Regions from separate parts of the Streptomyces sp. GS7 genome, predicted to be linked through region 1. Evidence: riboswitches for the same ligand, from Rfam matches in the RefSeq annotation. Region 1 holds a riboswitch; the other holds the start of a gene.

The links. Region 1 has a riboswitch for glycine ahead of gcvP (aminomethyl-transferring glycine dehydrogenase). Riboswitches for the same ligand answer to the same signal wherever they lie in the genome.
Region 2: another riboswitch for glycine. It lies ahead of gcvT (glycine cleavage system aminomethyltransferase GcvT); the one in region 1 lies ahead of gcvP (aminomethyl-transferring glycine dehydrogenase).

The regions. Positions count from the first base shown of each region.
Region 1 covers NZ_CP047146.1:3,277,841-3,293,512, forward strand. Annotated here, with positions in the region: rRNA gene GR130_RS14240 (23S ribosomal RNA) at 1-1,747, shown strand, start outside; rRNA gene rrf (5S ribosomal RNA) at 1,825-1,941, shown strand; gene GR130_RS14250 (CDP-alcohol phosphatidyltransferase family protein) at 2,087-2,695, shown strand; gene GR130_RS14255 (mannose-1-phosphate guanyltransferase) at 2,811-5,306, shown strand; gene GR130_RS14260 (DUF881 domain-containing protein) at 5,391-6,314, shown strand; gene GR130_RS14265 (small basic family protein) at 6,311-6,643, shown strand; gene GR130_RS14270 (DUF881 domain-containing protein) at 6,649-7,626, shown strand; gene GR130_RS14275 (FHA domain-containing protein) at 7,757-8,593, shown strand; gene ftsR (transcriptional regulator FtsR) at 8,610-9,356, shown strand; gene GR130_RS14285 (bifunctional nuclease family protein) at 9,410-9,883, shown strand; gene GR130_RS14290 (MerR family transcriptional regulator) at 10,069-10,674, shown strand; gene GR130_RS14295 (DNA polymerase IV) at 10,741-12,174, shown strand; gene GR130_RS14300 (PRC-barrel domain-containing protein) at 12,084-12,479, opposite strand; glycine riboswitch at 12,582-12,679, shown strand; gene gcvP (aminomethyl-transferring glycine dehydrogenase) at 12,869-15,672, shown strand, end outside.
Region 2 covers NZ_CP047146.1:7,430,504-7,446,175, forward strand. Annotated here, with positions in the region: gene GR130_RS32200 (ABC transporter permease) at 1-238, opposite strand, end outside; gene GR130_RS32205 (ABC transporter substrate-binding protein) at 317-2,065, opposite strand; gene GR130_RS32210 (ABC transporter permease) at 2,144-3,142, opposite strand; gene GR130_RS32215 (enhanced serine sensitivity protein SseB C-terminal domain-containing protein) at 3,579-4,370, opposite strand; gene GR130_RS32220 (enhanced serine sensitivity protein SseB) at 4,433-5,275, opposite strand; partial or broken gene GR130_RS41700 (AAA family ATPase) at 5,564-6,181, opposite strand; glycine riboswitch at 6,460-6,555, shown strand; glycine riboswitch at 6,556-6,673, shown strand; gene gcvT (glycine cleavage system aminomethyltransferase GcvT) at 6,707-7,834, shown strand; gene gcvH (glycine cleavage system protein GcvH) at 7,980-8,357, shown strand; gene glyA (serine hydroxymethyltransferase) at 8,409-9,668, shown strand; gene GR130_RS32245 (L-serine ammonia-lyase) at 9,924-11,306, shown strand; gene GR130_RS32250 (hypothetical protein) at 11,483-11,779, opposite strand; gene GR130_RS32255 (phosphatase PAP2 family protein) at 11,928-12,674, opposite strand; gene GR130_RS32260 (phosphatase PAP2 family protein) at 12,671-13,327, opposite strand; gene GR130_RS32265 (DedA family protein) at 13,433-14,152, opposite strand; gene GR130_RS32270 (BlaI/MecI/CopY family transcriptional regulator) at 14,267-14,677, shown strand; gene GR130_RS32275 (M56 family metallopeptidase) at 14,674-15,648, shown strand; gene GR130_RS32280 (sensor histidine kinase) at 15,548-15,672, opposite strand, start outside.

The DNA.
Region 1 (15,672 bases):
CATGAGTAGCGATACAAGAGTGGGAAACTCTTGCGCCGATTGACTAAGGGTTCCTGGGTCAAGCTGATCTGCCCAGGGTAAGTCGGGACCTAAGGCGAGGCCGACAGGCGTAGTCGATGGACAACCGGTTGATATTCCGGTACCCGCTTTGAAGCGCCCAATACTGAATCAGGCGATGCTAAGTCCGTGAAGCCGCCCTGGATCCTTCGGGTGAAGGGGAGTGGTGGAGCCGACGGACCAGACTTGTAGTAGGTAAGCGATGGGGTGACGCAGGAAGGTAGTCCAGCCCGGGCGGTGGTTGTCCCGGGGTAAGGGTGTAGCCCGAGAGATAGGCAAATCCGTCTCTCATATAAGGGTGAGACCTGATGCCGAGCCGATTGTGGTGAAGTGGATGATCCTATGCTGTCGAGAAAAGCCTCTAGCGAGCTTCATGGCGGCCCGTACCCTAAACCGACTCAGGTGGTCAGGTAGAGAATACCGAGGCGTTCGGGTGAACTATGGTTAAGGAACTCGGCAAAATGCCCCCGTAACTTCGGGAGAAGGGGGGCCATTTCCGGTGATGACACTTACTGTCTGAGCTGGGGGTGGCCGCAGAGACCAGCGAGAAGCGACTGTTTACTAAAAACACAGGTCCGTGCGAAGCCGTAAGGCGATGTATACGGACTGACGCCTGCCCGGTGCTGGAACGTTAAGGGGACCGGTTAGTCAATCTTCGGGTTGGCGAAGCTGAGAACTTAAGCGCCAGTAAACGGCGGTGGTAACTATAACCATCCTAAGGTAGCGAAATTCCTTGTCGGGTAAGTTCCGACCTGCACGAATGGCGTAACGACTTCTCGACTGTCTCAACCATAGGCCCGGTGAAATTGCATTACGAGTAAAGATGCTCGTTTCGCGCAGCAGGACGGAAAGACCCCGGGACCTTTACTATAGCTTGATATTGGTGTTCGGTTCGGCTTGTGTAGGATAGGTGGGAGACTTTGAAGCGCCAACGCCAGTTGGTGTGGAGTCGTTGTTGAAATACCACTCTGGTCGTGCTGGATGTCTAACCTGGGTCCGTGATCCGGATCAGGGACAGTGTCTGGTGGGTAGTTTAACTGGGGCGGTTGCCTCCTAAAGGGTAACGGAGGCGCCCAAAGGTTCCCTCAGCCTGGTTGGCAATCAGGTGTTGAGTGTAAGTGCACAAGGGAGCTTGACTGTGAGACTGACGGGTCGAGCAGGTACGAAAGTAGGGACTAGTGATCCGGCGGTGGCTTGTGGAAGCGCCGTCGCTCAACGGATAAAAGGTACCCCGGGGATAACAGGCTGATCTTCCCCAAGAGTCCATATCGACGGGATGGTTTGGCACCTCGATGTCGGCTCGTCGCATCCTGGGGCTGGAGTCGGTCCCAAGGGTTGGGCTGTTCGCCCATTAAAGCGGTACGCGAGCTGGGTTTAGAACGTCGTGAGACAGTTCGGTCCCTATCCGCTGTGCGCGTAGGAGTCTTGAGAAGGGCTGTCCCTAGTACGAGAGGACCGGGACGGACGAACCTCTGGTGTGCCAGTTGTCCTGCCAAGGGCATGGCTGGTTGGCTACGTTCGGAAAGGATAACCGCTGAAAGCATCTAAGCGGGAAGCCTGCTTCGAGATGAGGGCTCCCTCCCACTTGATGGGGTAAGGCTCCCAGTAGACGACTGGGTTGATAGGCCAGATATGGAAGCATCGTAAGGTGTGGAGTTGACTGGTACTAATAGGCCGAGGGCTTGTCCTCAGTTGCTCGCGTCCACTGTGTAGGTTCTGAAGTAACGAACTCGCCTTGTCGGCTGGAGTTTGTTTTCTTCATAGTGTTTCGGTGGTTATTGCGTTAGGGAAACGCCCGGTTACATTTCGAACCCGGAAGCTAAGCCTTTCAGCGCCGATGGTACTGCAGGGGGGACCCTGTGGGAGAGTAGGACGCCGCCGAACAATTTTTGAGAAAGCCTCGTCGGGAACTTCGGTTCCCGACGAGGCTTTTTTGCGTTCCAGCACGTGGGACCCGGGGCGCGGTGGGGCCGGCGGGGCAGGTAAAGTCGGGGGCATCATTGGCACATTTCCCACAGGAGGCTTCCGCGTGGAGGTCCAGGAGACGCGGGTCCAGACAGATCGTGTCCTCACCATCCCGAATATTCTGAGCATGGCGCGCCTGGTCGGCGTGCCTGTGTTCCTGTGGTTGATCCTCTGGCCGGAATTCGGTGGTCCGAAGGCTGACGGCTGGGCGCTGCTGGTCCTTGCGCTGAGCGGTGTCAGCGACTATCTGGACGGCAAGCTCGCCCGGCGCTGGAACCAGATCAGCAGCCTGGGGCGGATCCTCGACCCGGCCGCCGACCGTCTCTACATCCTCTCCACCCTCGTCGGTCTGACGTGGCGTGAGATCCTGCCGGTCTGGCTCACCGCGGCGCTGCTGGCCCGGGAACTGATGCTGCTGATCGCGGTCGGATTCCTCGGTCGCCACGGCTATGGGCCTCCCCAGGTGAACTTCCTGGGCAAAGCGGCTACGTTCAACTTGATGTACGCCTTCCCGTTGCTGCTACTGAGCGATGGAAGTGGCTGGCTTCACACACTCGCTGCTATTTTCGGATGGGCGTTCGCAGGGTGGGGTACGGCGCTGTACTGGTGGGCAGGGATCCTCTACGTGGTCCAGGTCCGCCGGATCATCAGGGCGGACGCCACAGCCGACTGAGCTCGCCCAACCGGCAGAACGTGCCGAGGTCCAGGGCCCGTGCGGAAAACAGTGGGCGAACCGGACAAGTGAAGTCGGCAAGAACCGTCGTCTCTTAGAGGAGGACGCTTCCGACATGAAGGCCGTTGTGATGGCCGGCGGCGAGGGCACACGCCTTCGCCCCATGACGTCCAGCATGCCCAAGCCGCTGCTTCCCGTGGTCAACAGGCCGATCATGGAACACGTACTGCGGTTGCTGAAGAGGCACGGTCTCAGTGAGACCGTCGTGACCGTGCAATTCCTGGCTTCGCTCGTTCGCAACTATTTCGGGGACGGGGAAGAGCTCGGTATGGAGCTCACCTATGCCAATGAGGAAAAGCCACTCGGCACGGCCGGCAGCGTGAAGAACGCAGAGGAGGCGCTCAAGGACGACGCCTTCCTCGTCATCTCCGGTGATGCGCTGACCGACTTCGATCTGACCGACCTCATTCGGTTCCACAAGGAAAAGGGTGCCCTCGTCACCGTCTGCCTCACGAGGGTCCCCAACCCCCTGGAATTCGGCATCACCATCGTGGACGAGGCCGGCCGGGTCGAGCGATTCCTGGAAAAGCCGACCTGGGGCCAGGTCTTCTCGGACACCGTCAACACCGGCATCTACGTCATGGAGCCGGAGGTCTTCGATTATTTTGAGCCCGATGTTCCGGTGGACTGGTCCGGGGATGTCTTCCCGCAGCTCATGAAGGAAGGCAAGCCGATCTACGGCTATGTCGCCGAGGGCTACTGGGAGGACGTCGGCACACATGAGAGCTATGTGAAGGCGCAGGCCGACGTCCTCGAAGGCAAGGTCGATGTGGAGATCGACGGCTTCGAGATCTCGCCGGGTGTGTGGGTGGCAGAAGGCGCCGAGGTGCATCCGGACGCGGTACTGCGCGGACCGTTGTACATCGGCGATTACGCCAAGGTCGAAGCGGATGTGGAGATCCGCGAGCACACCGTCGTCGGGTCCAACGTCGTCGTCAAGAGTGGTGCGTTCCTCCATCGGGCGGTGGTGCACGACAACGTCTACGTCGGTCAGCACAGCAATCTGCGCGGCTGTGTGATCGGGAAGAACACCGACATCATGCGGGCCGCGCGGATCGAGGACGGCGCGGTCATCGGCGATGAATGCCTGATCGGTGAAGAGTCCATCGTCCAGGGCAATGTGCGGGTCTATCCGTTCAAGACCATCGAGGCCGGTGCGTTCGTCAACACCTCGGTGATCTGGGAATCCCGGGGCCAGGCGCATCTGTTCGGAGCACGCGGGGTGTCCGGCATCATCAACGTCGAGATCACCCCGGAACTCGCCGTGCGGCTCGCGGGGGCGTATGCCACCACGCTCAAGAAAGGCTCCACGGTCACCACCGCCCGGGACCATTCCCGCGGCGCGCGGGCACTGAAGCGTGCGGTGATCTCCGCGCTGCAGGCGAGCGCCATCGAGGTACGCGACCTGGAGAACGTCCCGCTGCCCGTCGCCCGGCAGCAGACCGCGCGGGGCAGCGCCGGCGGCATCATGGTCCGCACCACGCCCGGCGTGCCGGACTCCGTCGACATCATGTTCTTCGACGAGCGGGGCGCGGATCTCTCGCAGGCCGGGCAGCGCAAGCTCGACCGCGTCTATGCGCGTCAGGAGTACCGGCGGGCGTTCCCCGGGGAGATCGGCGATCTGCACTTCCCGGCCAGCGTCTTCGACTCCTATACGGGAGCCATGCTGCGGGCCGTGGACACCACGGGCATCAGCGACTCCGGGCTGAAGGTCGTCGTCGATGCCTCGAACGGCAGTGCCGGACTGGTGCTGCCCAGCCTGCTGGGGCGCCTCGGCGTCGACTCGCTGACCATCAACCCCGGTCTCGACGAGTCCCGGCCGACGGAGACCGCCGACGCCCGGCGCTCCGGGCTCGTCCGGCTCGGCGAGATCGTGGCCTCGGCGCGGGCCGCGTTCGGGGTGCGCTTCGACCCGGTGGGCGAGCGGCTGTCCCTGGTGGACGAGCGCGGGCGGATCATCGAGGACGACCGTGCGCTGCTGGTGATGCTGGACCTGGTCGCCGCGGAGCGGCGCAGCGGGCGGGTGGCGCTGCCGGTGACCACGACCCGGATCGCCGAGCAGGTGGCGGCGTACCACGGGACCCAGGTGGAGTGGACGACGACCTCACCGGACGACCTGACGCGGGTCGGACGGATGGACGGCACGATCTTCGGCGGGGACGGTCTCGGCGGCTTCCTGATCCCGGAGTTCAGCAGCGTCTTCGACGGCGCGGCGGCGTTCGTCCGGCTGATCGGCCTGGTGGCCCGTACGCAGCTCACGCTCAGCCAGATCGACGCGCGGATCCCGCGGGCGCACGTCCAGCGTCGCGATCTGGCGACGCCGTGGGCGGTCAAGGGGCTGGTCATGCGGCATGTCGTGGAGGCGGCCGGCGACCGGGACGTGGACACCACCGACGGTGTGCGGGTCGTGGAGGCCGACGGGCGGTGGGTGCTGGTGCTGCCCGACCCGGCCGAGGCGGTCACGCATCTGTGGGCGGAAGGGCCGGACGACGCCTCGGCGCAGCAGTTGCTGGACGAGTGGTCGGCCGTGGTGGACAGCGCGGGTCGCTGACCCGATCCCACCGGCGTGCCGTTGCTCCGGCACGCCGGTGGGGCCATTGGGAGACCGCGCCGCCGACATGCGACGATGTGCGGCATGTCGCAGCAGCGCCCCGATCGGAGCAACACCCGGAGACCGGCCGCGCGTCCCGATGCGTCCATGTCGCTGCTGACCAACGTGATGGATCACAGCCTCGACGACGGATACGCGGAGGCCGCCGCGCGCAGGTCCGAGGCCGGCGTGCGCGGTCTGCCGCGCACGCTGCGGGCGAAGTTGGGCCTGGCAGCCGGGCTGGTTTTGGCGGCACTGGTGGTGACGGTGGGGGCGGCGCAGGCGCGGGTGTCGGCGCCGACCCTCGCCAAGGAGCGCGAGGAGCTGATCCACCGCATCCAGAAGGGCACCGCCGAGGCCGACACACAGCAGCAGCGGGTCGACGCGACGCGGGACGCCGTCGACCGGATGCAGCGTGAGGCGCTGAAGAAGCACGGTGGTGACAAGGCTGAACTGCTGGCGCTGCTGGCGGGTTCGACGCAGGTCACCGGGCCGGGGGTGAAGCTCGTCGTGGACGATGCCAAGGGCGCGGAGAGCAGTGCCGGCGGGCCGCGCGAGAGCAGCGACTTCTCGGACACCGGGCGGGTGCGGGACCGCGATCTGCAGCGGGTCGTCAACGGGCTCTGGCAGTCGGGTGCGGAGGCCATCGCTGTCAATGGGCAGCGGCTTACGTCACTCTCGGCGATCAGGGCCGCGGGAGACGCCATACTGGTCGACAACAAGCCACTGGTGCCGCCGTATACGGTGCTGGCGGTGGGGGACGGGCAGCGGCTCAGCACCGCGTTCCAGGAGAGTGCCGACGGCCAGTATCTGCATGTGCTGCAGGAGAACTACGGCGTACGCACCAAGATTTCCGCCGAGAGCCAGGTCACGCTGCCGCCCGCGCCCAGTTTGACCGTACGTACAGCTAAGCCGCAGGCCGGTGCCGCGAAGGCGGACGGCGCCGACACAGGGAAGGGCACATCGTGATCGCCGTACTGGGCCTCATCGTGGGAGTCGTGGTCGGACTCGTGGTTCGACCTGTGGTGCCGACGGTGGTCGAGCCCTACTTGCCGATCGCCGTCGTGGCAGCGCTGGACGCCGTGTTCGGCGGTCTGCGCGCGATGCTGGACGGCATCTTCGACGACAAGGTCTTCGTCGTCTCCTTCCTGTCCAACGTGGTGGTCGCGGCGCTGATCGTCTTCCTCGGCGACAAGCTGGGCGTCGGTGCCCAACTCTCCACCGGTGTCGTGGTCGTGCTGGGTATCCGGATCTTCTCCAACGCCGCCGCGATCCGCCGGCACGTCTTCAGGGCGTGAGGCGGATGGGTACGGAGGAGACGCCGGAGCCGGAGAAGAAGTCCGAGCCGTATCCCGAGCGCAAGGCCGGTCCGGAGCGCGGTCCCGCCGACCGGCGCCCGATGCCGCCGGAGAGCCCCCGCACGCCCACGGGGGAGGCGGGTGCGGGTGCCGAACACCGGGGCTCCGACGAGGAATCGGACGAGGCGGGGCAGAGTGGCGCCAAACGGGCGGATGAGGGCGCCTCTGGCGCCGCGGCGGACGAGGGGAATCCGTCGGAGCCGCTGACCGGCCGGCAGCGTCTCGTGGCCGGTCTGTGGCCGCCGCGGCTGACCCGGGCTCAACTGATCGTTGCGTTGCTCCTGTTCATTCTGGGTCTCGGCCTCGCGATTCAGGTACGTTCCACGAGTGACAGCAGTGCGCTGCGGGGCGCGCGCCAAGAGGATTTGGTACGCATCCTGGACGAACTGGACAACCGCTCCCAGCGGTTGACGGATGAGCAGCGGCGCCTGGAAGGGCAGAAGACCGAACTGGAGAACAGTTCGGACCAGGCCGAGGAGGCCCGTAAGCAGACCGTGGAGAAGGAAGCGCAGCTGGGCGTGCTGGCCGGGACCGTCGCGACGCAGGGCCCCGGCATCAACCTGACCATCGACGATCCGCACCACTCCGTGGAGGCGGACAAGCTGCTCGACACCATCCAGGAGCTGCGGGCGGCCGGAGCCGAGGCCATCCAGGTCAATGGCGTGCGGGTCGTCGCGAACACCTACTTCTCGGACCTCCGGGGCGGGGTGGAGGTCGACGGAAAGCGCGTCACGCAGCCGTACCGATTCAAGGTCATCGGAAAGCCGGAGGACCTGGAGCCGGCGCTGAACATCCCTGGCGGAGTGGTCCAGACACTGGAAAAGGAGCAGGCCAAGGTGTCTGTGACCCGTGAGGAGAAGATCGTTGTGGACGCCTTGCGGGAGGCGAAGCGGCCTGACTACGCTCGGTCGTCATCGCAGTGAGGCATCTACGTATGGTGATGGCCCGGGGAGGGCATGACGTAGCGGGGGGTCGACGCACCGTGCGTGTGGTGTGTGAGGGAAACTGTCTGAAGGCCACGGACGTTCACAGGATGTCCGGATCGGCCGGTGTGTGCATCGAGGGTTCGTCCTGCCCCACGGGCGGGTCTGTTTCGTACAAGGGGAATCGCCCGTGAAGTTGTTTGCAAAGCTGTTCGGCAAGAGCGCCCGCCAGGAGGGTGGCAGCGGCTCCGCGCGGCATCGCGCGACGCGCCAGCCCGAGGAGAGCGGCGCGGCCGAGGACCGTCCGCTCTTCCGTGACGAGGTCGGCGGTCCGTCCGGGGGGCACGGCGCGGGTTCTGTTGACCCCTCCGGGTCCGGCCGCATAGGTTCCCAGGAACCATCAACCTCACGCACGGGTGGAGGGTTGGCCTTGCCGGTTTGTACGAGGTGTGGGCACCGGAACGCCGAGGCGAGCCGGTTCTGCTCCAACTGCGGTGCGCCGCTGCGTCCGGGCGCACAGCCCGAGCGCGCCTCCGAGACGACCTCGACGATCTCCATCTCGGGGATCGAGGCGTACGACGCGGAGGCGACGGGGCAGAATCTGACGCCGTCGCTGTCCCCTGAGGCGCAGGCGGCCGTCGACGCCCTTCCGCTGGGTTCGGCGCTGCTGGTCGTCCGCCGGGGGCCGAACTCCGGCAGCCGCTTCCTGCTGGACGGCGAGCTGACGACGGCGGGCCGGCATCCGCAGGGCGACATCTTCCTCGACGACGTGACGGTCTCCCGCAGCCACGTGGAGTTCCGCCGCGGCCCGGACGGCCGCTTCACGGTCACCGACGTGGGCAGCCTGAACGGCACCTACGTCAACCGTGAGCGGATCGACTCGGTCGTCCTCGCCAACGGCGACGAGGTGCAGATCGGCAAGTACCGCCTGGTCTTCTACGCGAGCCAGCGGGGCGTCGGTATCTGACCGCCAGGGAAGGCATATGCGCCATACACCGGCAGGCGGTGCCGGTTCCGCCGGCACCGCCTCCTCGGACCGCAAGCCGATGAGCATCGGCACGGTGCTCAACGCGCTGCGCGAGGAGTTCCCCGAGGTCACGATCTCCAAGATCCGCTTCTTGGAGGCCGAGGGGCTCGTCGAGCCGAAGCGCACGCCTTCCGGGTACCGCAAATTCACGGCGGCCGACGTCGAGCGCCTGGCGAACGTGCTGCGCATGCAGCGGGACCACTATCTGCCGCTCAAGGTCATCCGGGAGCATCTGGATGCCCTGGAGCGGGGCGAGCAGGTGCCGCTCCCGGCTCCGGCGCCGTCCCGGGACCTGGCCGAGGGCGTGTCCGACCCGGACGAGGAGGGCCCGCCGGCGGCCCGGATCGGCCGGGCGGAGCTGCTGACCGCCGCCGACGTGGACGAGGCGGCGCTCGCCGACTGGGAGTCGTACGGACTCATCGTCGCGCATGAGGACGGCGGATACGACATCGAGACCGTCGCCGTCGCCAAACTGGTCGCGGAGCTGGGCCGCTTCGGTCTGGAGCCGCGGCATCTGCGTGCCGTGAAGGCGGCGGCCGAGCGCGAGGCCGGTCTGGTCGAGCAGGTCGTTGCACCCCTTCGGCGGCACCGCAACCCTCAGACCCGGGCGCATGCCGAGGCCACCGTCAGAGAGCTGGCCACGCTGTCCGTACGGCTTCACGCGGCGCTGGTGCAGAGTGCTCTGCGGGTCCGTCTGCCGTGAGCAAACGACTGCCCGACTACCCAAACCTGCCGGGCACGTCCTAGGGTTGCTGTGTGAACGAGCTCGACGTCGTGGGTGTCCGGGTGGAAATGCCTTCCAGCCAACCGATCGTGCTCCTGCGGGAGGTGGGAGGCGACCGTTACTTGCCCATTTGGATCGGGCCAGGGGAAGCCACCGCCATCGCCTTCGCCCAGCAGGGCATGGTCCCTGCCCGGCCGCTGACGCACGACCTTTTCAAGGACGTGCTCGAAGCGGTGGGCCAGGAGCTGACGCAGGTCCGCATCACGGATCTGCGCGAAGGGGTCTTCTACGCCGAGCTGGTCTTCGCCAGCGGCGTCGAGGTCAGTGCCCGGCCGTCCGATGCCATAGCGCTGGCGCTGCGCACGGGAACACCGATCTTCGGTACCGACGGTGTGCTGGACGACGCGGGGATCGCGATTCCGGACGAGCAGGAGGACGAGGTGGAGAAGTTCCGCGAGTTCCTCGACCAGATCTCGCCCGAGGACTTCGGCACCAGTAACCAGTGACTCGGCCAGCCGAACGCCTGTTTCCGGCCAACCTGCAATCCTTTCCCCGTGGCAAGTCACGAGAAACCACTCGTAGGGTGATTATCACTCGGCGTGGCGAGCGCGGCGATCGTTGACGCACCCCGGGTGACTGCATACCGTCGATAGGGCAGGTCCCGTCCGGGACGTGGAGGACGGAGGGCGGCGTGGCAATCACCGGCGACGGTACGGCGGCGGAAGGGGCGTTGCCGCTCCACTCGGGCGCGGCAGCGAACCGCGGTCCCGTACAGGCCGCCGCGATGTCGGGGGACCGCGAGCCGGAGAACATCGGCTACCGCGGACCGACCGCATGTGCGGCGGCGGGCATCACGTATCGGCAGCTCGACTACTGGGCGCGGACCGGTCTGGTGGAGCCCAGCATCCGGCCCGCGTACGGGTCCGGCACGCAGCGGCTCTACAGCTTCCGGGACGTCGTCGTCCTGAAGATCGTCAAGCGGCTGCTGGACACCGGGGTCTCGCTCCAGAACATCCGCACCGCGGTGCAGCACCTGCGTTCGCGGGGGCTGGCGGATCTGACGCGGATGACGCTGATGAGCGATGGCGCGACGGTCTACGAGTGCACCTCGCCCGATCAGGTCGTCGATCTTCTGCAGGGAGGCCAGGGGGTCTTCGGCATCGCGGTCGGCGTGGTGTGGCGGGACGTGGAGGGCGCGCTGTCACAGCTCCACGGAGAGCGTGTGGACACCGGCGAGACGCTGGTCGGGAAGAACCCGCACGACGAGCTGGCGCGGCGGCGCAACCGGGCCGGCTGACGGCGCGTACGGGGTCCCGGGCCCGGGTCGGGCCGATTGTCAGTGGTGTGCGGCAGCATCGGTGGTGTGAGACGTGCGCCGACGATCCTGCATCTGGACATGGATGCGTTCTATGCCTCCGCCGAGCAGGCGGCCAAGCCGAGCCTGCGGGGAAAGCCCGTGGTCGTCGGCGGGATCGGGCCGCGCGGGGTGGTGGCGACGGCGTCGTACGAGGCCCGGGTCTTCGGGGTGCGCTCGGCGATGCCGACGGCGCAGGCACGCCGGCTGTGCCCCAACGCCGCCTATCTCAGCCCGCGATTCACCCTGTACCGCCAGGTGAGTGAAACGGTCATGGAGCTGCTGCGGGCGCTGTCGCCGCTGGTGGAGCCGCTGAGCCTGGACGAGGCGTTCGTGGACCTGGAGGCGGGTGGGGTCGCGCCGGAGACGGCCGCGGTACGGGCGGTGGGGGCGCAGCTGCGGCGGGACATCCGGGCGGCCACGGGGCTGACGGGGTCGGTGGGGCTGGCGGGCGCCAAGATGCTCGCCAAGATCGCGTCCGAGCAGGCGAAGCCGGACGGCCTGGTGGTGATCGAGCCCGGCACGGAGCGGGAGCTGCTGGGGCCGATGCCGGTGCGCACGCTGCCGGGGGTCGGGCCGGCCACGGCCGAGGCGCTGCGCCGGGGCGGGATCCACACGGTCGCGGAGACCGCGGAGGCCGGTGAGGCGGAGCTGGTGCGGCTGCTGGGCAGGGCGCACGGCATGGGGCTGTACGCGATGGCGCTGGGGCAGGACGACCGGCCGGTGGTGGCCGAGCGGGACGCGAAGTCGGTGTCGGTCGAGGACACCTTCGAGGTCGATCTGACGGACCGGACGCGGGTGCGCAACGAGGTGCTGCGGTTGGCCGACCGGTGCGTGGAGCGGCTGCGGGCCGCCGGGCGGTCCGGGCGCACGGTGGTGATCAAGGTGCGGAACTACGACTTCTCGACGCTCACCCGGTCCGAGACGCTGCGCGGGCCCACCGACGACCCCGCGGTCGTGCGGGAGGCGGCCGTGCGGCTGCTGGAGACGGTGGACACCACCGGCGGGGTGCGGCTGCTGGGCGTGGGGGTGAGCGGGCTGGCGGACTTCACGCAGGAGGATCTCTTCGCCCAGATCGCCACGGAGCGGCAGGCGGAGGAGCACGCCGGGCCTGCCGAGTCGGAGGCGGAGGCGGCGCCGGAGCCGGGGGAGGAGCTGCCGCGGCGGTGGCATCCGGGGCTGGACGTGGTCCACGAGGAGTTCGGCGCCGGGTGGGTGCAGGGCAGCGGGGTGGGGCGGGTGACCGTACGGTTCGAGACGCCGGGGTCCGCACCCGGGCGGGTGCGGACCTTCGCCGTCGACGATCCGGCGCTGCGGCCGGGGGAGCCGCTGCCGCTGCCGGGTGACCTTGATCAGTCGTCGGCGCCGGCGATCCGCCCGAAGTCCGAGTCGCCGGCCGAGGACAGCGAGTCCGAGACCGGGGAGGAGATATCGAGGCGGTAGTGGTGGTAGAGCTGGAGTTCCTGCTCGGGGGAGAGGTGCCGGCCGACGCCGAAGTCCGGGGCATCCTTGATGAGCTTGCGGTCATAGGGAATGCGCAGGCTGTCGCCGACCATTTCGCTGGGTTCCAGGGGGACGAACGCATCGCGGCTGAAGAGGCCGGTGCGCACCGCGGCCCACTCCGGTTCACCCGTCGCATCGTCGAGGTACACCTCGTCGATGGTGCCTATCTTCGCGCCGTTCCGGTCGAACGCTTTGCGGCCGATGAGGCTCCGGGGATCGATATCGGCTTGCACGGTCCCTCCAATTGGTCGCAACTGCCTTGTGACAACTACGAAACGGCACATTTCATGCCTCGGCCACTCGAAGGATCGTTCCAGCAGTGCGCTGGTAGGCTGGCGATTGGCCGCAGAACCCATGCGGGAGAGTCCTTTGTCGTTCGCGACCAGGGCGCCGAAGGAGCAAATCCTCCCCGGAATCTCTCAGGCACACGTACCGCGTGGGTGAGGTCACTCTGGAAAGCAGGGCGGGTCACGGTCAGCCACCAAGCCGGAACCCCTCCTCACCGACGGTGAAAACCGGGCCGCATCCCGCGGACCGGTGAAGCTCTCAGGTTGAGATGACAGAGGGGGAGGCCGTCCGGGCACCAGCGCCGTGGTGCCCCTCGTAGGTCGCATTGACCAGGAGGCCCCCGCAGATGACCACCAATCGCATCTCCTTGACCGAGCTGGAGCGCGGCACCCCCTTCGAGCGCCGGCACATCGGCCCCGATGACGAGGCGCAGGCCAAGATGCTCGCGCAGGTCGGCTTCGGTTCGCTGGACGAGCTGACCGCCGCCGCCGTCCCGGACGTGATCAAGAGCGCGGAGGCGCTGGGCCTGCCGCGCGCCCGTACCGAGGCCGAGGTCCTGGAGGAGCTGCGCGGTCTGGCCGACCGCAACCAGGTCCTGTCGTCCATGATCGGACTCGGCTACTACGGCACGTTCACCCCGCCGGTGATCCTGCGCAACGTGATGGAGAACCCGTCCTGGTACACGGCGTACACGCCCTACCAGCCGGAGATCTCGCAGGGTCGGCTGGAGGCGCTGCTGAACTTCCAGACGATGGTCGCCGAGCTGACCGGACTGCCCACCTCCGGTGCCTCCCTCCTGGACGAGGGCACCGCCGCCGCCGAGGCGATGGCCCTCTCCCGCCGGGTCGGCAAGGTCAAGCAGGGCGTCTACCTGGTCGACGCCGACTGCCTGCCGCAGACCGTCGCCGTGATCCGGACCCGCGCCGAGCCGACCGGCGTCGAGGTCGTCGTGGCGGACCTGTCCGGCGGCATTCCGGCGGAGATCGCCGAGCGCGGGGTCTTCGGCCTGCTCCTGCAGTACCCGGGCGCGTCCGGCGCGGTGCGCGACCCGCGGGCCGTGATCGCGCAGGCCCACGAGCTGGGGGCGGTCGTCACCGTCGCCGCCGACCTGCTGGCCCTGACCCTGCTGGCCTCGCCGGGTGAGCTGGGCGCGGACATCGCGGTCGGTACCAGCCAGCGCTTCGGCGTTCCGATGGGCTTCGGCGGCCCGCACGCCGGCTTCATGGCCGTACGCGAGCAGTTCGCCCGCAGCCTGCCCGGCCGGCTGGTCGGGGTGTCCGTCGACGCGGACGGCAACAAGGCGTACCGGCTGGCGCTGCAGACCCGTGAGCAGCACATCCGCCGGGAGAAGGCCACCAGCAACATCTGCACCGCGCAGGTGCTGCTCGCCGTCATGGCGGGGATGTACGCGGTCTACCACGGGCCCGACGGGCTGCGGGCGATCGCCCGGCGCACCCACCGCTACGCGGCCATCCTGGCCGAGGGCCTGCGGGCCGGCGGGGTGGAGCTGGTCCACGACGCGTACTTCGACACGCTGACCGCGCGGGTTCCCGGCCGTGCCGCCGAGGTCGTCGCCGCGGCCCGTGAGGCGGGGGTCAACCTCCGCCAGGTCGACGCGGACCTGGTCGGTATCGCCTGCGACGAGACCACCGGGCGCGCCCAGCTGACCGGCGTCTGGGGCGCCTTCGGGGTGCGGGGCGACATCGAGCGGCTGGACGCGGCGGTCGTCGAGACACTGCCGGAGCCGCTGCTGCGCACCGACGACTACCTCGGCCACCCGGTTTTCCACCAGCACCGCTCCGAAACCGCCATGCTGCGCTACCTGCGGACGCTGGCCGGCAAGGACTACGCGCTGGACCGCGGCATGATCCCGCTCGGCTCCTGCACGATGAAGCTGAACGCCACGACCGAGATGGAGCCGGTCACCTGGCCCGAGTTCGGGCAGCTGCACCCCTTCGCGCCGGCCGACCAGGCGCAGGGCTACCTCACGCTCATCCAGGAGCTGGAGGAGCGGCTGGCCACGGTCACCGGCTACGACAAGGTGTCCATCCAGCCCAACGCCGGCTCGCAGGGCGAACTCGCCGGGCTGCTGGCCGTCCGCGCCTACCACCGCGCCAACGGCGACGAGCAGCGCACCGTCTGCCTGATCCCGTCCTCGGCGCACGGCACCAACGCGGCCAGCGCCGTGATGGCCGGCATGAAGGTCGTCGTCGTCAAGACCGGTGACGACGGCGAGGTCGACGCCGACGACCTGCACGCCAAGATCGAGAAGCACCGCGACGAGCTGGCCGTCCTGATGGTCACCTACCCGTCCACCCACGGCGTGTTCGAGGAGCACATCACCCAGATCTGCGCCACGGTGCACGAGGCCGGCGGTCAGGTCTACGTGGACGGCGCCAACCTCAACGCCCTGGTCGGCCTCGCCGAGCCGGGGAAGTTCGGCGGCGACGTCTCGCACCTCAACCTGCACAAGACGTTCTGCATCCCGCACGGCGGCGGTGGCCCCGGCGTCGGCCCGGTCGGCGTCCGCGCCCACCTGGCGCCGTACCTGCCCAACCACCCGCTGCAGCCCACCGCGGGCCCGGAGACCGGTGTCGGGCCGATCTCCGCCGCCCCCTGGGGCTCGGCCGGCATCCTGCCGATCTCCTGGGCGTACGTCCGGCTGATGGGCGGCGAGGGCCTCAAGCGCGCCACCCAGGTCGCGGTCCTCAGCGCCAACTACGTCGCCAAGCGCCTGGAACCGCACTACCCCGTGCTCTACACCGGGCCCGGCGGGCTGGTCGCGCACGAGTGCATCATCGACGTCCGGCCGCTGACCAAGGCGACCGGCGTGAGCATCGACGATGTCGCCAAGCGGCTCATCGACTACGGCTTCCACGCCCCGACGATGTCCTTCCCGGTGGCCGGCACACTGATGATCGAGCCGACCGAGAGCGAGGACCTGGGCGAGCTGGACCGCTTCTGCGACGCGATGATCGCCATCCGCGCGGAGATCGACAAGGTCGGCTCGGGGGAGTGGGACAAGGACGACAACCCGCTGTGCAACGCCCCGCACACCGCGGGTGCGCTGACCGGCGAGTGGAGCCACGCCTACCGCCGCGAGGAGGCCGTCTTCCCTGCCGGGGTGGACGCCGCGGACAAGTACTGGCC
Region 2 (15,672 bases), 4.2 Mb from region 1:
AGATGCCCTTGAGGAATTCCCAGTACTGCTCGTACACCGGCTTGTCCAGCCCGAGGTTCTTCTTCACCGCGGCGATGTCCGCGGTGGTGGGGGCCTTTCCGATGTACTGCTGGGCGAGCTGGTCGGTGCTCTGCCCGGCCAGTTTCGGCAGCAGGAAGAAGATGCCGAAAGTGACCGCGCTGACGATCAGCAGCAGGATCACTGCGCTGATCAACCTGCGGATGATGTACGAGAACACGGGGATGCGGCGCCGGTGCCGCGGGCCGGGCGCGACCGGCCCGCGGACACCAATGCCTTCACCTGCCTTCCAGGGCTGCTACTTCTTGACGCCGATGTTGAGGTAGTCGTACTCACCGCTGAAGGCCGAGGTGGACATCATGTTGGTGGCCTTGGGCGAGCGGTACATCAGGACCTTGAAGTAGGTCAGCGGGACGATCGCCGCCTGCTCCATCGCCTTTTTGTCGATATCGGCGTACGCCTTCTCGCGGGCGCCCTTGTCGGTGTTGGCGATGGCGCTGTTGAGCAGGTTGTTGATCTCCGGATCGTCCAGCTCGGACAGGTTGGAGTTGCCGGACTGGCTGATCGCCTTGCCGTTGAGGATCTGCTGGAGGTAGCCGTAGCCGGTCGGGAAGTCGGCGCCCCACTGCATCATGATCAGGCCCACGTTGTTGGACTTGTTGAACGCCGGGACACCGGCGTAGTCCGAGAAGTACTTGCTGGTCGGGTACGACTGGATCCTGGCGTTGATGCCGATCTTCTTCAGCGAGCCGATGACCGAGGTGGCCGCGTCGACCTCGTCCTGGCGGTCGTTGCGGGCCAGGATCGTGGTGTTGACGTTGCCCGCACCGCACTTGGCCCAGTGCTTCTTGGCCTCGGTCAGGTCCAGGTTGTCGCCGCTGTACTTCTGCGGGTACAGGTCGTACTTCTGGTAGCCGGCGATGTCCGTCGGCAGGACCGTGGAGGCGATCTCACCGCGGATCGGACCGCCGAGCGCGGTCTGCACCGCCTTCTTGTCGATGGCGTACTCGACGGCCTTGCGGCACTCGACGTTGTCGAACGGCGCGACCTTGGTGTTGAGCGCCGTGTAGACGAGGCGCTGGCCGAGCGCGTTGTCGGTGTCGGCCTTCAGCTTCGGGTCGGTCAGGAGCTGGGCCTGGGTCTGGCCGTCGACGCCGCGGCCGGCCATGTCGACCAGGGTGTTGCCGGACTGGAGGTCCTTGTCGATGGTCGACTGGGCGACCTTCAGGTTGAGCACGATCTTGTCCGGCAGCTGCTTGCGCAGCGGGTCGGTCTGCGCCGACCAGTTCGGGTTGCGGACCAGGGTGAGCTGCTTGCCCTCCTGGTAGTTCTCGAACTTGTAGGAGCCGGAGGAGACCACGCTCTTGGTGTAGTCCGCGCCCTTGTCCTTGGCCTGCGGGACCGGGGCGGTCTGCGGGGCGCTCACCAGGTAGTCGAACTCGGCGAACGGCTGCTTGAGGTGGAAGACGATGGTCTGCGGGTCAGGGGTCTCGATGGACTTGAGCCCCTCCTTGGACTTGTCCTTGTACGGCCCCTTGTAACCGCCGTCGTTGTCCACGAGGAACTGCTGGAAGTAGTTCGGGCCCAGCGAGAGGACGTCGCGCGCGAAGTTGCTGCGCTCCACGGCGTACTTCACGTCCTGGGAGGTGACCGTCGTGCCGTCGTCGTACTTGACGCCCTTGCGGATCTTGTACGTCCAGGTCTTGCCGCCGTCGCTGGGCTTGCCCATCGACTCGGCGAGGTCCGGGGCCAGCTCCTCGCCCTTGGTGCCGGGGCCCGGCTTGAAGGTGGTGAGCGGGCGGGCGTAGAGGCGGCTGAAGTTGTAGACGAAGGCGTAGTAGGTGTTGCCCGGGTCGAAGGACTCGGGGGCGTCGCTCATCGCGTAGGTGACCGTGCCCCCCTTCTCGTCCGAGGCGTTGACGACGCTCTTGGTGGCGGCGTTGGCCTCGGCCGAGCCGGCCGAGGAACCCTTTCCGCTGCAGCCGGCCAGCAAAAGGCCCGCACTGGTGAGGGCCGCGACAGCAGCGACCGGAACTGACCTTCGCATAGTGGTCGGTATCCCCTTCGTTCGTCGTGAAACATCCTTACGAAACGGCGGTGGTGCAGATCGGGCGCCCGGCGGCCGTCAGCGGCCGCGCGGGTCGAGTGCGTCCCTCAGCCCGTCACCGAGCAGGTTGAAGGCGAGCACGGTGACGAAGATGGCGAGGCCGGGGACGATCATGTACTGGGGGTCGACCTCGTAGTACTTGACCGCCTGGGTGAGCGTGCCGCCCCAGGAGGACTGGGGTGGCTGGATGCCGACACCCAGGAAGCTCAGCGCCGCCTCGAAGAGGATGTTGGAGGGGATCAGCAGCGTCGAGTAGACGATGATCGGCCCCACGAGGTTGGGCAGCAGTTCCCGGAAGAGGATGAACGGCCCGCGCGCGCCCAGGCCGCGGGCGGCCGAGACGAATTCCCGTTCGCGCAGCGACAGCGTCTGCGCGCGCACGATCCGGCCCATGTACGGCCAGTTGAAGAAGCCGATCACGAAGATCAGCACCGAGATGTGCAGCGGCAGCCCCTGCAGGCCGAACGCACCGCCCTGGAGCGAGGCGGAGATCGCGATGGCGAACAGCAGCAGCGGGAAGGCGAGGAAGACGTCCATCATGCGGCTGATGAGCGCGTCCACCCGGCCCCGGTAGAAGCCGGCGACGACGCCGAGCACGCTGCCGAGGGCGACCGACAGCAGCGTCGCGCCGAACGCCACCAGCAGCGACACCCAGGAGCCCTCCAGGATCCGGGCGAGCAGATCGCGGCCGAACTTGGGGTCCACCCCGAGCAGGTGGTCGCCGCTCATCCCTCCGAAGTCCCCTTTGGGGAGCGTGGTGTTGGGGTCGATCAGGTCCGGATGCGGCAGGTTCGGGTCGAGTCCGAAAAGCGCCTGGAGGGGGCGGGAGAGCGCGGCGACCAGGACGAGCAGGACGACGACGACGGCACCGGCCACGGCGACCTTGTCGCGGCGGAAGCGCAGCCAGGCGATCTGGCCGAGCGAGCGCCCCTCGATCCGCTTGCTCTCCACGCCCTCCAGCACCGCTTCCGGCTGCGCCTGCGCAGCCGCCCCGGTGGTCTCGATCGGTGTGGTCACGGTGCCCTTGACCCCTCTCGGCCGGCGGTGGCCGGCCGGTGCCCGCCGCGGTAGCGGCCCGGTTTCCCATCACTGACGCTTCCCCTGCCGCCAACTCGTCATGGCGTCAGGGGCGTTCACTCAACGGAAGATCAGAGGTGGTGCGGTAGATCAGAGGTGCTGCCTTGCCGTGCAGAAGTGCCGCTCGCACAAAGGACCGAGGCCCTGTGCGGCCGGAGTCTTCATCCGACCGGCGATCACTCACCAGCCCCCGCGGGGAATGGATGCACAACTGTGATCTGGCCCACGACCTTCCGTTATACGAACAACGGTGCGGGCTGACCGGACCGAAAGGAGGCCCGAAGGGGGTTCCGACAGGGGTCCAACTTCCGTACGGACAGGGGGAATTCAAGCCAAGTACGGCAGCCCGCGGCGGCGCCGGGAAGGCCCGCCGGCGTCAGTAGGAACGCGGGTATCCGTAACCGTAGGTCGGTCCGGGAGCGGGCGGCTGCGCATAGCCGTCGCGGTCGAAGAAGGGGCGCGCGCAGGCCCGCATCCACATGCCGACCGGGTCGAACTCGTCGTTCATCGCGACGGTCGAAACGGGCAGACCGTCCGGAACGGCACCCATCGACTGCTGGATCATCAACCGCACCGAATCCACCGACAGCTGGCCGGTGTCGTACAGATCCAGCCCGATCGCCAGATACGGGGCACCGAGGGCGGGTTGCACCCAGGCCCGGCGCAACGACCGCACGGCGGGCGTCCGGTGGGCGTTCTGGGCGAGCAGGGCGTAGAACTGCGGGATGTCGACGGCCGGTTCGGAGATCCGCAGCGGACCGGCGGGCAGCCGGTCGAGGCCGCCGGCGATCCGCCGCAGATCGAGCCAGGGCACGCCGACGCCGCCGCCGGGCGCGTGCGGGTTCAGCCACAGCCCCCAGCGGTCGGGGAAGAGGGAGGCGGCGATCTCCGTGCCGGTGACCAGCTCGTGGTCGCGGTTCCAGCCGGAGGCGGCGAGTTCGGCGGCGGAGGTCACGCAGGGGGCGTAGCCCAGCCCGTCGACCTCCATGTTCCCGTACTGGGCGTCGGGCATCCCGGCGCGGCCGTGCCAGAGGAGCATCCAGACCTGGCTCTGGGCGAGCGCGTGCAACAGCGCCTCGTAGGCGTCGTAGCGGCCGGGCGAGACCTGTCGCAGCATCTGCTCGACCTGGCCGGCCGCCGCGGCTCCCTGATGCGCACCCGCGCTCACGTGGTCCCGTCCCTTCTGTCAGCAGGGCACGTGAGGGTGCGCCCGCCCGTCATCCAACCAGCTTACGAGTGGTCCCGTGCGTAGAAGGGCCGCACGCGCTCCAGCATCCAGTCGGCGACCGGATCCCCCTGGGCGATGTCGAGCAGGACGAGCTGGACGGGCCAGGGCACCGGCACCGCACCGAGCGCACGTCCCAGGGCCGCCAGCGCCTCCTCGCGGGCGCTGCCGTCGTGCAGCCGCTCGGCGGGCACGTCGAGTTGCACGCCGACGAACAGCGCGGGCGTGTCGCCCTCGACACTTGCCAGGGCGCGCCGGGCAGTCACGACAATTCCGGCACCGGAGAACTCCAGTCCGGCCGCGGCGAGGAAGTCCACCGGCTCGTCCTGCCAGTCCGGTTCGAAGAGCCGCACCCGGGCGCCGCTCGGCAGACCGCCGGCCTGCTCCGCACGCCCGGCCCGGCACAGTTCGGCCACCGCGGGCGGCGGCAGCGGGACCCCGACCGTGCCGTCGGGGTTGACCGCGATGCCCACCAGCGGCGGCAGCCCGCGGGCGAACTCCCGGGCGGGCGCGACGGTGAAGCCCATATGCGCCCCGACGACCTTCATGAACTCCTGCTCGGAACTGAAGACCGGGACGTACGCGGCCCCGCCGATCTCCACGGTCGGCACATCGAGGCCGGCCGCCCCGAAGCCCGCACTGTCCGGGCCACCGCCCTTGGGCAGCGGCACCCACACCCGGCTGCGGCCCAGCACCTCGACGATCCGGCCGCCCGCCTCCGGATGCCCGACCGATGCGGCCAGCACCTCTTCGAGTTCGTTCGCCGGCCAGGCCAGCTGCGGAATCCCCTGGTCCGGGAAGTCCCCCGGAGCCGGAAAGTTCCCCGGATAGTTCTCCGGATAGTCCATGTCACCCACCCATTGCCGACCGCGCGCTTTCTGGCCAACGACACTAGCGGGAGGTCCGGCAACGACCGCAGCCGGAGCCGCACACAGGAGCGAGGGCGGCGGCCGTACGCGCACCGGCCGCCCCCGTCGGTCGAAGCCGACCGCCTCCAGCGTGCCGGCCGCCCGGCGGTCGAGCAGTACCGCGGAACGGAAGCCCGCCGGGAGCCGGTCCGCCTCCGCGCCGCCCACCAGCCGCCGTACCGCCTTGCGGTGGCGGGCGAAGGCGTACCGGGACACCCCGCGCCCGCGGGTCCGCCGGCCGCTCGGCGCCACCTCCGGCGGCACGTCGAGCAGCACCAGGTGCAGCCCCCGGCTGCCGCGCCGGGCCGTCCGCGAGATCCAGCGGCGCATCCACACCAGCGTCCCGCAGTCGTGCACCACCACGCTGCCGCCGGAGCGCAGCGCCCGGCGCAGTGCGAGGTAGTGCGCCGCGCGGACCAGCGGGCGGTACAGGCCGTACGGCACCCGGTGCAGCCGGCCGCGTTCCCAGCGCTCCCGGGCGTCCTGGGAGTCGATGCGGTGGACCGCGGCGCCGCGCGCGTCCAGCCGCGGCACCAGGCGCCGCATCAGGGTGCTCTTGCCGCTGCCCGGCAGGCCGGAGACCACGACCAGATCCCCGGGCGGGAAACGGAGTTCGGCGGTGCGGCGGACCGGGCGGGCGCCCCGGAGGTCGGTGGTCCGGGGGCGGCGACCGGACTGCGGGACGGACGGCGGGCGGCGCCGGGTCCGGGGCGGGAGCTGGAGCCGGGCTGCGTCCACCGGGGCCGAGGGCGCACTGCCCGAAGTGGCCGCGTGTGCCGCTCCCCTGTGCACCGTGAACACCCCTCCCGGTCCGGTTCCGGCTCCGGTTCGGGACCGGAGCCGCACCCGCAGAGTGTCAAGAAAAGGTAATGCCCATCAAGGCGATTGCCCGATCCGACGAGGTGGCGGGCGCCGGGCTGACGGCGCACCGGGCCGCCGCCCGACGGCCGCCGCCGGAGGCGCCGCGCACCCGGCGGGTTCCGGAACCGCGCGGGCGGCCCGGCGGAGCCGACCGGAACGGGGCGACGACCAGGGCTCCTTTATCCGGCGATCCCGTGTAATGATGTGGCCGCCACGGGCACACCTCTGGTCACTCGTGCGCTGCCAACTCCATACCGGCCGCTTGAACCCGCGCGGGAGAGTCCCCGGCCACCACGGCGGGGCGCCGAAGGAGCAAGTCCTCCCTTGAATCTCTCAGGCCCCTATACCGCGCGGGCGAGGCAGATCTGAAAAGCGAGCCAGTGCCCGGTTGCAGGCGCGGCTCCACCCAAGGTGCAAACCGGGTCCGTTCGCGGGATCCCGGTGAACCTCTCAGGTTCCGATGACAGATGGGGAGACCGTCTTGTCACCCATGCCTGGGAGCCCGGAACGATGACTGAAGCCCCCCGCCGCACCGCGTTGGATGCCACCCATCGCGCGCTCGGCGCGACCATGACCGACTTCGCCGGCTGGGACATGCCGCTGCGCTACAGCAGCGAGCGCGACGAGCATGTCGCGGTCCGCACCCGCGCCGGCCTCTTCGACCTCTCCCACATGGGCGAGATCACCGTCAGCGGCCCGCGGGCCGCCGACCTCCTCGACTACGCGCTGGTCGGCAACATCGGCGGCGTCGCCACCGGACGTGCCCGCTACACCATGATCTGCGCGCCCGACGGCGGCATCCTCGACGACCTGATCGTCTACCGGCTCGCCGACCAGGAGTACATGGTCGTCGCCAACGCCTCCAACGCCCAGGTGGTGCTGGACGCGCTGACCGAGCGGGCCGGCGGCTTCGACGCCGCGATCCGCGACGACCGCGACGCCTACGCGCTGATCGCGGTGCAGGGCCCGGAGTCCCCCGGCATCCTCAAGGGGCTCACCGACGCCGACCTGGACGGGCTCAAGTACTACGCGGGCCTGCCCGGCAAGGTCGCCGGCGTGGACGCGCTGATCGCCCGTACCGGTTACACCGGCGAGGACGGCTTCGAGCTGTTCGTCCGGCCGGCGGACGCGGTCGCCCTGTGGGAGGCGCTGACCGAGGCCGGCGCCTCGGTGGGCCTGGTCCCCTGCGGACTGTCCTGCCGCGACACGCTGCGCCTGGAGGCCGGTATGCCGCTGTACGGGCACGAGCTGACCTCCGCCACCACGCCGTTCGACGCCGGTCTGGGCCGGGTGGTGAAGTTCGAGAAGACCACCAACGGCGGGGACTTCGTGGGCCGCGCCGCGCTGGCGACGGCGGCCGAGCGCGCCGAGACCGCACCGCCGCGCAAGCTGGTCGGCCTGATCGCCGAGGGCCGCCGGGTGCCGCGCGCCGGATACCCGGTCGTCGCGGCCGACGGCACGGTCATCGGCGAGGTCACCTCCGGGGCGCCCTCCCCCACCCTCGGCAGGCCGATCGCCATCGCGTACGTCGACGCGGCCTACGCCACGCCGGGCACCGAGGGTGTCCGGGTGGACATCCGTGGCAGCCATGAGCCGTACGAGGTCGTCGCGCTGCCCTTCTACAAGCGGCAGAAGTAGCGGTCGGCCGCGCCGCAGTAACGGTTCACCGGCCGCGGAAGCGGCAGCGGCGCACCGCCGCGCCTCTCCCGGCACGACCCTCCCCCGGCCTCGCCAGGGGCGACCCCCGTCACCACCACACCCTCGCGTACAGGAGAATCGAACCATGGACAACCCCCAGCAGCTGCGCTACAGCAAGGAGCACGAGTGGCTGTCGGACGCCGAGGGCGGCGTCTCGACGGTCGGCATCACCGAGCACGCGGCGAACGCGCTCGGCGACGTCGTCTTCGTGCAGCTCCCGGAGGTCGGCGCCACGGTCACCGCGGGCGAGTCCTGCGGTGAGCTGGAGTCGACCAAGTCGGTCAGCGACCTCTACTCCCCCGTCGACGGCGAGATCACGGAGGTCAACGAGGACGTCGCCGCCGACCCCTCGCTGGTGAACTCCGCCCCGTTCGAGGGCGGTTGGCTGTTCAAGGTGAAGGTCAGCGGCGAGCCGGAAGACCTGCTCACGGCCGACGAGTACACCGCCTTCGCCGCCGGCTGAGCCCGCCCCTGCCGGAGCTTCGCACCCCTCCCGATCCTCCAGGAAGATCTCATGTCGCTTCTCAACAGCTCCCTCCATGAGCTCGACCCCGACGTCGCCGCCGCCGTCGACGCCGAGCTGCACCGCCAGCAGTCCACCCTCGAAATGATCGCCTCGGAGAACTTCGCTCCGGTCGCCGTCATGGAGGCCCAGGGCTCCGTCCTCACCAACAAGTACGCCGAGGGCTACCCCGGCCGCCGCTACTACGGCGGCTGCGAGCACGTCGACGTCGTCGAGCAGATCGCCATCGACCGGATCAAGGCCCTCTTCGGTGCCGAGGCCGCCAACGTCCAGCCGCACTCCGGCGCACAGGCCAACGCCGCCGCCATGTTCGCGCTGATCAAGCCGGGCGACACCATCCTGGGCCTCAACCTCGCCCACGGTGGACACCTCACCCACGGCATGAAGATCAACTTCAGCGGCAAGCTCTACAACGTCGTCCCCTACCACGTCGACGAGAAGACCAACCTCGTGGACATGGACGAGGTCGAGCGCCTCGCCAAGGAGCACCGCCCCAAGCTCATCGTCGCCGGCTGGTCCGCCTACCCGCGCCAGCTCGACTTCGCCGCCTTCCGCCGCATCGCGGACGAGGTCGGCGCCTACCTCATGGTCGACATGGCCCACTTCGCCGGCCTCGTCGCCGCGGGCCTGCACCCGTCCCCGGTCCCGTATGCCCATGTCGTGACGACCACCACCCACAAGACCCTCGGCGGCCCCCGCGGCGGCGTCATCCTCTCCACCGCCGAACTCGCCAAGAAGATCAACTCCGCGGTCTTCCCCGGCCAGCAGGGCGGCCCCCTGGAGCACGTCATCGCTGCCAAGGCCGTCTCCTTCAAGGTGGCCGCCTCCGAGGAGTTCAAGGAGCGCCAGCAGCGCACCCTCGAAGGCGCCAAGATCCTCGCCGAGCGCCTCGTCCAGGACGACGTCAAGGAGTACGGCGTCTCGGTCCTGTCCGGCGGCACCGACGTCCATCTCGTCCTGGTCGACCTGCGCGACTCCGAGCTCGACGGTCAGCAGGCGGAGGACCGCCTCCACGAGGTCGGCATCACCGTCAACCGCAACGCCATCCCGAACGACCCCCGCCCGCCGATGGTCACCTCCGGCCTGCGCATCGGCACCCCCGCGCTGGCCACCCGCGGCTTCCAGGCCGACGACTTCCGCGAGGTCGCCGACATCATCGCGGAAGCCCTCAAGCCCACCTACGACCGCGACGCCCTCAAGGCCCGGGTCACGGCGCTCGCCGAGAAGTACCCCCTCTACCCGTCCCTGTGACGCGTCTCATGGCGTGAGCACCGGCCCGTTCGCGGGCCGGGACGTGGCGGGCGGCGAGCCCGGGGCCGGCCACCGGCCCCGGGCTCGCGCCCTGCTGCCCGGATTCCTCCGTTGTTCCCGCCGACATCCGCCCGACGCCCACCGTCCGGCGGCAGCACCACCCGAGCGGGTTACGCTCGACAGTCGGGACGGAAACACCCCTCCTGCCCGACTTGCTCCACCATCCATCACGAGCAGACAAAGGAGTCCGCCCCCGTGGCCATCTCCGTCTTCGACCTCTTCTCCATCGGCATCGGCCCCTCCAGCTCGCACACCGTGGGCCCCATGCGCGCCGCCCGGATGTTCGCCGGCCGGCTCAAGAAGGACGGTCTGCTCGCCCAGACGGTCTCCGTACGCGCCGAGCTCTTCGGCTCCCTCGGTGCCACCGGCCACGGCCACGGCACCCCCAAGGCCGTCCTCCTCGGCCTCGAAGGCCACTCGCCCCGCTCCGTCGACGTGGAAACCGCCGACGACGAGGTCGCACGCATCCGCACCACCGGCCGCCTGCGCCTCCTCGGCGCCGAGATAGGCACCGCCCACGAGATCGCCTTCGACGAGTCCACCCAGCTCGTCCTGCACCGCCGCCGCTCGCTGCCGTACCACGCCAACGGCATGACGCTGTTCGCCTACGACGGCGCCGGCGCACCCCTGCTGGAGAAGACCTACTACTCGGTCGGCGGCGGCTTCGTCGTCGACGAGGACGCGGTGGGCCAGGACCGCATCAAGCTCGACGACACCGTCCTGACGCACCCCTTCCGCACCGGCGACGAGCTGCTCCGCCTCTCCTCGCAGACCGGCCTGTCGATCTCCGCCCTGATGCTGGAGAACGAGAAGGCGTGGCGGACGGAGGAGGAGATCCGCACCGGCCTGCTGGAGATCTGGCGGGTCATGCAGGGCTGCGTCGAGCGCGGGATGTCCCGTGAGGGCATCCTGCCGGGTGGTCTGAAGGTCCGCCGCCGGGCCGCCAACGCCGCCCGCGCCCTGCGCGCCGAAGGCGATGCCGCCGCCCGCGCCATGGAATGGGTCACCCTCTACGCCATGGCCGTCAACGAGGAGAACGCCGCCGGCGGCCGCGTCGTCACCGCCCCCACCAACGGCGCGGCCGGCATCATCCCCGCCGTCCTGCACTACTACACCAACTTCGTCCCCGGAGCCGACGAGGAAGGCGTCGTCCGCTTCCTGCTCGCCGCCGGCGCCATCGGCATGCTCTTCAAGGAGAACGCCTCCATCTCCGGCGCCGAGGTCGGCTGCCAGGGCGAGGTCGGCTCCGCCTGCTCCATGGCCGCCGGCGGCCTCGCCGAAGTCCTCGGCGGCACTCCCGAACAGGTCGAGAACGCCGCCGAGATCGGCATGGAACACAACCTCGGCCTCACCTGCGACCCCGTCGGCGGCCTCGTCCAGATCCCCTGCATCGAACGCAACGGCATGGCCGCCGTGAAGGCCGTAACCGCCGCCCGCATGGCCCTGCGCGGCGACGGCCGCCACCACGTCTCCCTCGACAAGGTCATCAAGACCATGAAGGAGACCGGCGCCGACATGAGCGTCAAGTACAAGGAGACGGCCCGGGGCGGGCTGGCGGTGAACATCATCGAGTGCTGACCCGGCCGTTCCGGGGCCGGCCGCTCGGTCGACGGACTGACGACCTCGCCGCGGCCCCGGCGGTCGGCACCGTCCCGCACGGAGCGGGGCAACCGGCCTTCCGGGGCGAGGAGTTCGCCCGGGCGGCGGGGCGCCGGCCGGCGTCCGGGGGCGTCCGGCCGGCTGCACGGGCCGGGCTATCTGCCGATCTCCCAGGCGAAGGGCGGGAGTTCGCGGGCCCGGGAGTAGATGTCCAGGGCCTGTGCGGACGGGACGAACGGGTGGACGCGGGCGCCGTCCAGGCCGGCCAGGAGGCGGGCGCAGTGGTGGACGCAGCCGGCGACCTCTCTGCCGTCGCGGGCGACGATGGTGGCGGCGTCGCGCGGGCCCTCGCACGGGGTCGGGTCGGCGACCGCGGCGGCGGCGCAGCGGCCGCGGGGATCGCCCCAGGCGGCCGGACGGCCGGCCGTCGGGACGTCAAGCGAATGATCCATTGCTGTCCCCCCTGTCACGCGGTGGTGCACGGTGAATCGGCTCAGGTGCCGGTGAGCGCTCCCCGGTCGCCGGTACCCAGGACAGTGGTGCTCGGCGTGCCGGGCGTCCATGCGGCCTTGGCGAAGACCTGGGCCGTTCGTCAGCGATTCATGGACAAGCGGAGGGGGGAGCTTCCGGCGCGCCCCGGGCCCGGCGGGCGCCGACCAGCGGTTCCAGGAGGAGCGCGGCGGCGAGCAGGGCGGTGGCCAGGAGCCAGCCGGCCAGGACGTCGCCGGCCCAGTGGACGCCGAGGTAGACGCGGGTGAGGCCGACGCCGGCGGCCCAGAGGGCGAGCAGGGCGCACCAGAGGCGGCCGGCGCGGGGGCGGGTGCGGTGCAGCACGCCCCAGGCGAGGATGCCGGCGGCCAGTACGGAGGTGGTGGAGTGGCCGGAGGGGAAGGAGTAGCCGGTTGCCCCGGCGGCCCAGTCGGCGACCGGCGGGCGGGGGCGGGCGAGCAGTTCCATCAGGCCGTAGCGGATCGCCTGGCCGGCGGCCAGCACGACCACCGCCCACGTCACCGCGCGGCGCCGGCCGCGCCAGGTGCGGCCGGCCAGCAGTCCGGCGAGGACCGCCATCAGGTACGGGACGACGCCGGTGCCGGTCGTCGTCAGGGCGCGGGCCAGGGAGCGCAGCGGCTCCCCGCGGTGGGCCGTGCTCCAGTGGAGGGCGGCCAGTTCGGGGGCGAGCGGGGCTCCGTCGCGTACGGCCATGACGGTGGCCGCGGCGGCGAAGAGGGCCGCGGCCGCCGCCGCGACGGCGAGCGGGCGGGCCGGTGCCGGTCCGGGGCGCGGTGCGCGCTCCGGACCGGGGCCCGGCCGGGGCCCCGGTGCCGGGTCCGCCCCCGGCGTCGTCACCTGGCGGACACCAGGGGGCGCAGCGAGGTGTCGCGGAGCCGTTCGACGAGCGGGGCGGCGCGCCGGGCGAGCGGCATGAGCACCGCGGCGACCAGGGCGCCGACGATCAGTCCGACAAGGACGTCGTGCGGGTAGTGGGCACCGACCCAGACGCGCGAGGCGCCCATCAGGAGGGCTGCCGGGACGGCGATCCAGCCGAGCCGGCGGTCCAGGAGGATCAGGGCCACCGCGGCGGAGGCGGCGATGGCCGAGTGGTTGCTGGGGAAGGACCAGTCACCCAGCGGGGGGCACGCCTCGACGGTGACGGTGTGGATGGTCTGGCAGGGGCGCTGTTCGTGGAAGAACGCCTTGACCACGTCGTTGGCCACGTAGGCGAGGACCACGATCACGGGGACGGCCAGTGCCCTCGCCATGGCGACGGGGGCGGTGTGCCGCATCTCACCGGGGTCGAGCCGGCGGCGGGAGCTGCCGCCGAGCCGCTGGCGGGCCCGCCACCAGCCGACGAGCATCAGGACCGCGAAGATCCCGAGGCCGAAGTCGGTCCAGACGGAGACCAGGACGTTCAGGAAGTGCGGCATCTCCTGGGCGAAGCCGGTCACAGAGGTGTACAGGCCGCCGTCGATCGAGGCTCCGCCGAAGGCGAGGTCGGTCACTGGGGTTTCTCCTTGGCGGGTCGCTACGTGGTGCGTGGGCTGGGGACGGGACGGCCTTCGGGAAGCCGGGGCCGGCCGCGTGCTTCAGCAAGTGTGCCGGGTCCTTCAGTGTGCCGGAGGCGCGGTGCCGGATTCGGCGACCGGTTCGGTGCCCTGTTCGGCGCCCGGACGCCGCTTGCGGGAACGCAGCACTTCGAGGGCGAGCGGGGTCAGCGAGGCGATCACGACGAGGCCGACGACCGGGAGAAGGTACCGGTCGACGTTGGGGACGGACGAGCCCAGGGCGTATCCGGCGAGGGTGAGGGCGAACGTCCAGACCAGGCCGCCGGTGATCTGCCAGAGGGTGAAGGTGCGGGTGGGCACGTTCAGGGCGCCGGCCAGCGGGTTGAGCACGGTGCGGACGACGGGCACGAAGCGGGCCAGGATGATCGCCTTGGCGTGGCCGTAGCGCTCCAGGTATTCCTCGGCCCGGGCGGCGCCGTCCTGGAGCTTGCGGGAACGGCCGCGGGCCAGCAGCGCGCCGCCGCCGCGCCTGCCGATCCAGAAGCCGGTCTGGGATCCGGCGAGCGTGCCGACGACGGCGGACACCAGGACCTGGGGCAGCGAGAGGTGGACGGCGCCGCCGACGCCCGGGGCGCACAGCAGTCCCGCGGTGAACAGCAGCGAGTCGCCGGGCAGGAGGAAGCCGACCAGCAGCCCGGTCTCGGCGAAGAGGACGACGGCGACTCCGAGGGCGCCGAAGGCGGCGAGCAGTGAGCCGGCGTCGAGGATGTTGACCGCCTGGGTGACCGCACCCAGGTGGAGATCTGCGGCGGCTACGGCCATGTCGGTGGCCCCTCCCATAATGGGTTCCGGGCCTGCCGAGCGGCCGACCCCACCGTCTACAGCCCCGTAGACGGTCTACAGAACTGTAGACGACGGAAAGGTGGAGGGCGTTCCATGTCGGAGACATCACCCGTGCAGCGGCGCCCGGCCGGTGAGCTGGAGGCGGGCGTGCTGGCGGCGCTCTGGGCGGCCGAGGGCCCGCTGAGCCCCGCCGAGGTGCAGAGCGCGGTGGGCGGCCGGCTCGCCCGTACGACCGTCACCACCATCCTCACCCGGCTGCACGACAAGGGGGCGGTGTCCCGCACCCGGGCGGGCCGCGGCTTCGCCTACTCGCCGATACACGACTCCGCGGGACTGACCGCCCGGCGGATGCGCAGCGAGCTCGACAAGCAGGACGACCGCGGCACCGCGCTCGCCCGCTTCGTCTCGGAGCTGACCACCGAGGACGAGCAGCTGCTGCGCTCGCTGCTGGACGACGCCGAGGCCGACGGCGCCGGCGGCCCGCTGCCCGGGGCCGCGCCATGATCTTCGCCGTCTGGATCCCGCTGCTGATGCCGCTGCTCGCGGTGCCGGCCGCCCGCCGGCTCGCCGAGTCGCTGCCGCCGCGCGCCGCGGCCTGGCTGCTCACCGGCTGCGCCGCCGCCCTGGCCGCCTGCACGACCGCCGCGCTCGGCCTGCTGCTGGCCGCCGGGGCGCTGTGGCTGCCGCCGGTCGCCGCCTTCGGCCATCTCTCGCTGTCGCTGCTGGGCGGCGACGCGGACGTGACCGTGCCGGCCGCCTCGGTGGCCGGCGCGCTGCTGACCTGCTGCGCGATCGCCGTCATCCGCCGCGCGCTGCGCCACCGCGCCGAGCTGCGCGCCGCCCGGCGCACCGCCGACGCGCACTCCCTCGCCGGCGATCTGTGCGTCCTGCCCGATGCCGCGCCCGACGCCTTCGCGCTGCCCGGCCGGCCGGACCGCGTCGTGGTCACCGCCGGGATGCTGCGGGCGCTGCCGCCGGCCGAGCGGGAGGCCCTGTTCGCCCACGAGCGGGCCCACCTCACCGGCCGCCACCACCTCTTCCTGCTGACGGTCGCGCTGGCCTCGGCCTGCCATCCGCTGCTTCGCGGGTTGCGGCCCTCGCTGGCGTACGCCCTGGAGCGCTGGGCCGACGAATCGGCCGCCTCCCGGGTGGGCGACCGCCGGGTCACCGCCCGCGCCATCGGCCGCGCCGCGCTGGCCGCCCGCGCGCACGCCACGGCGCTCCCCCGCCCGAGCACCGCGCTCGCCGCCACCACCGGTCCGGTCCCGCGCCGGGTCGCCGCGCTGCTGACCCCCGACCACCCGGCCGACCACCCCCGCCGCCACCCCGGCCTGCACGGCCGCCGGCTGATAGCCGCCGCGCTGCTGGCCTGTATCACCTTCTCCGCGGCCGCCGCGGTGGAGGCGGCGGCAGATCTGCACCAGACGGTGGAGTCGGCCCAGGGCGAGCACCACGGGGACCGGGGCAGGGGCTGAGACAGGGGCCCGAGGCACCGCGGG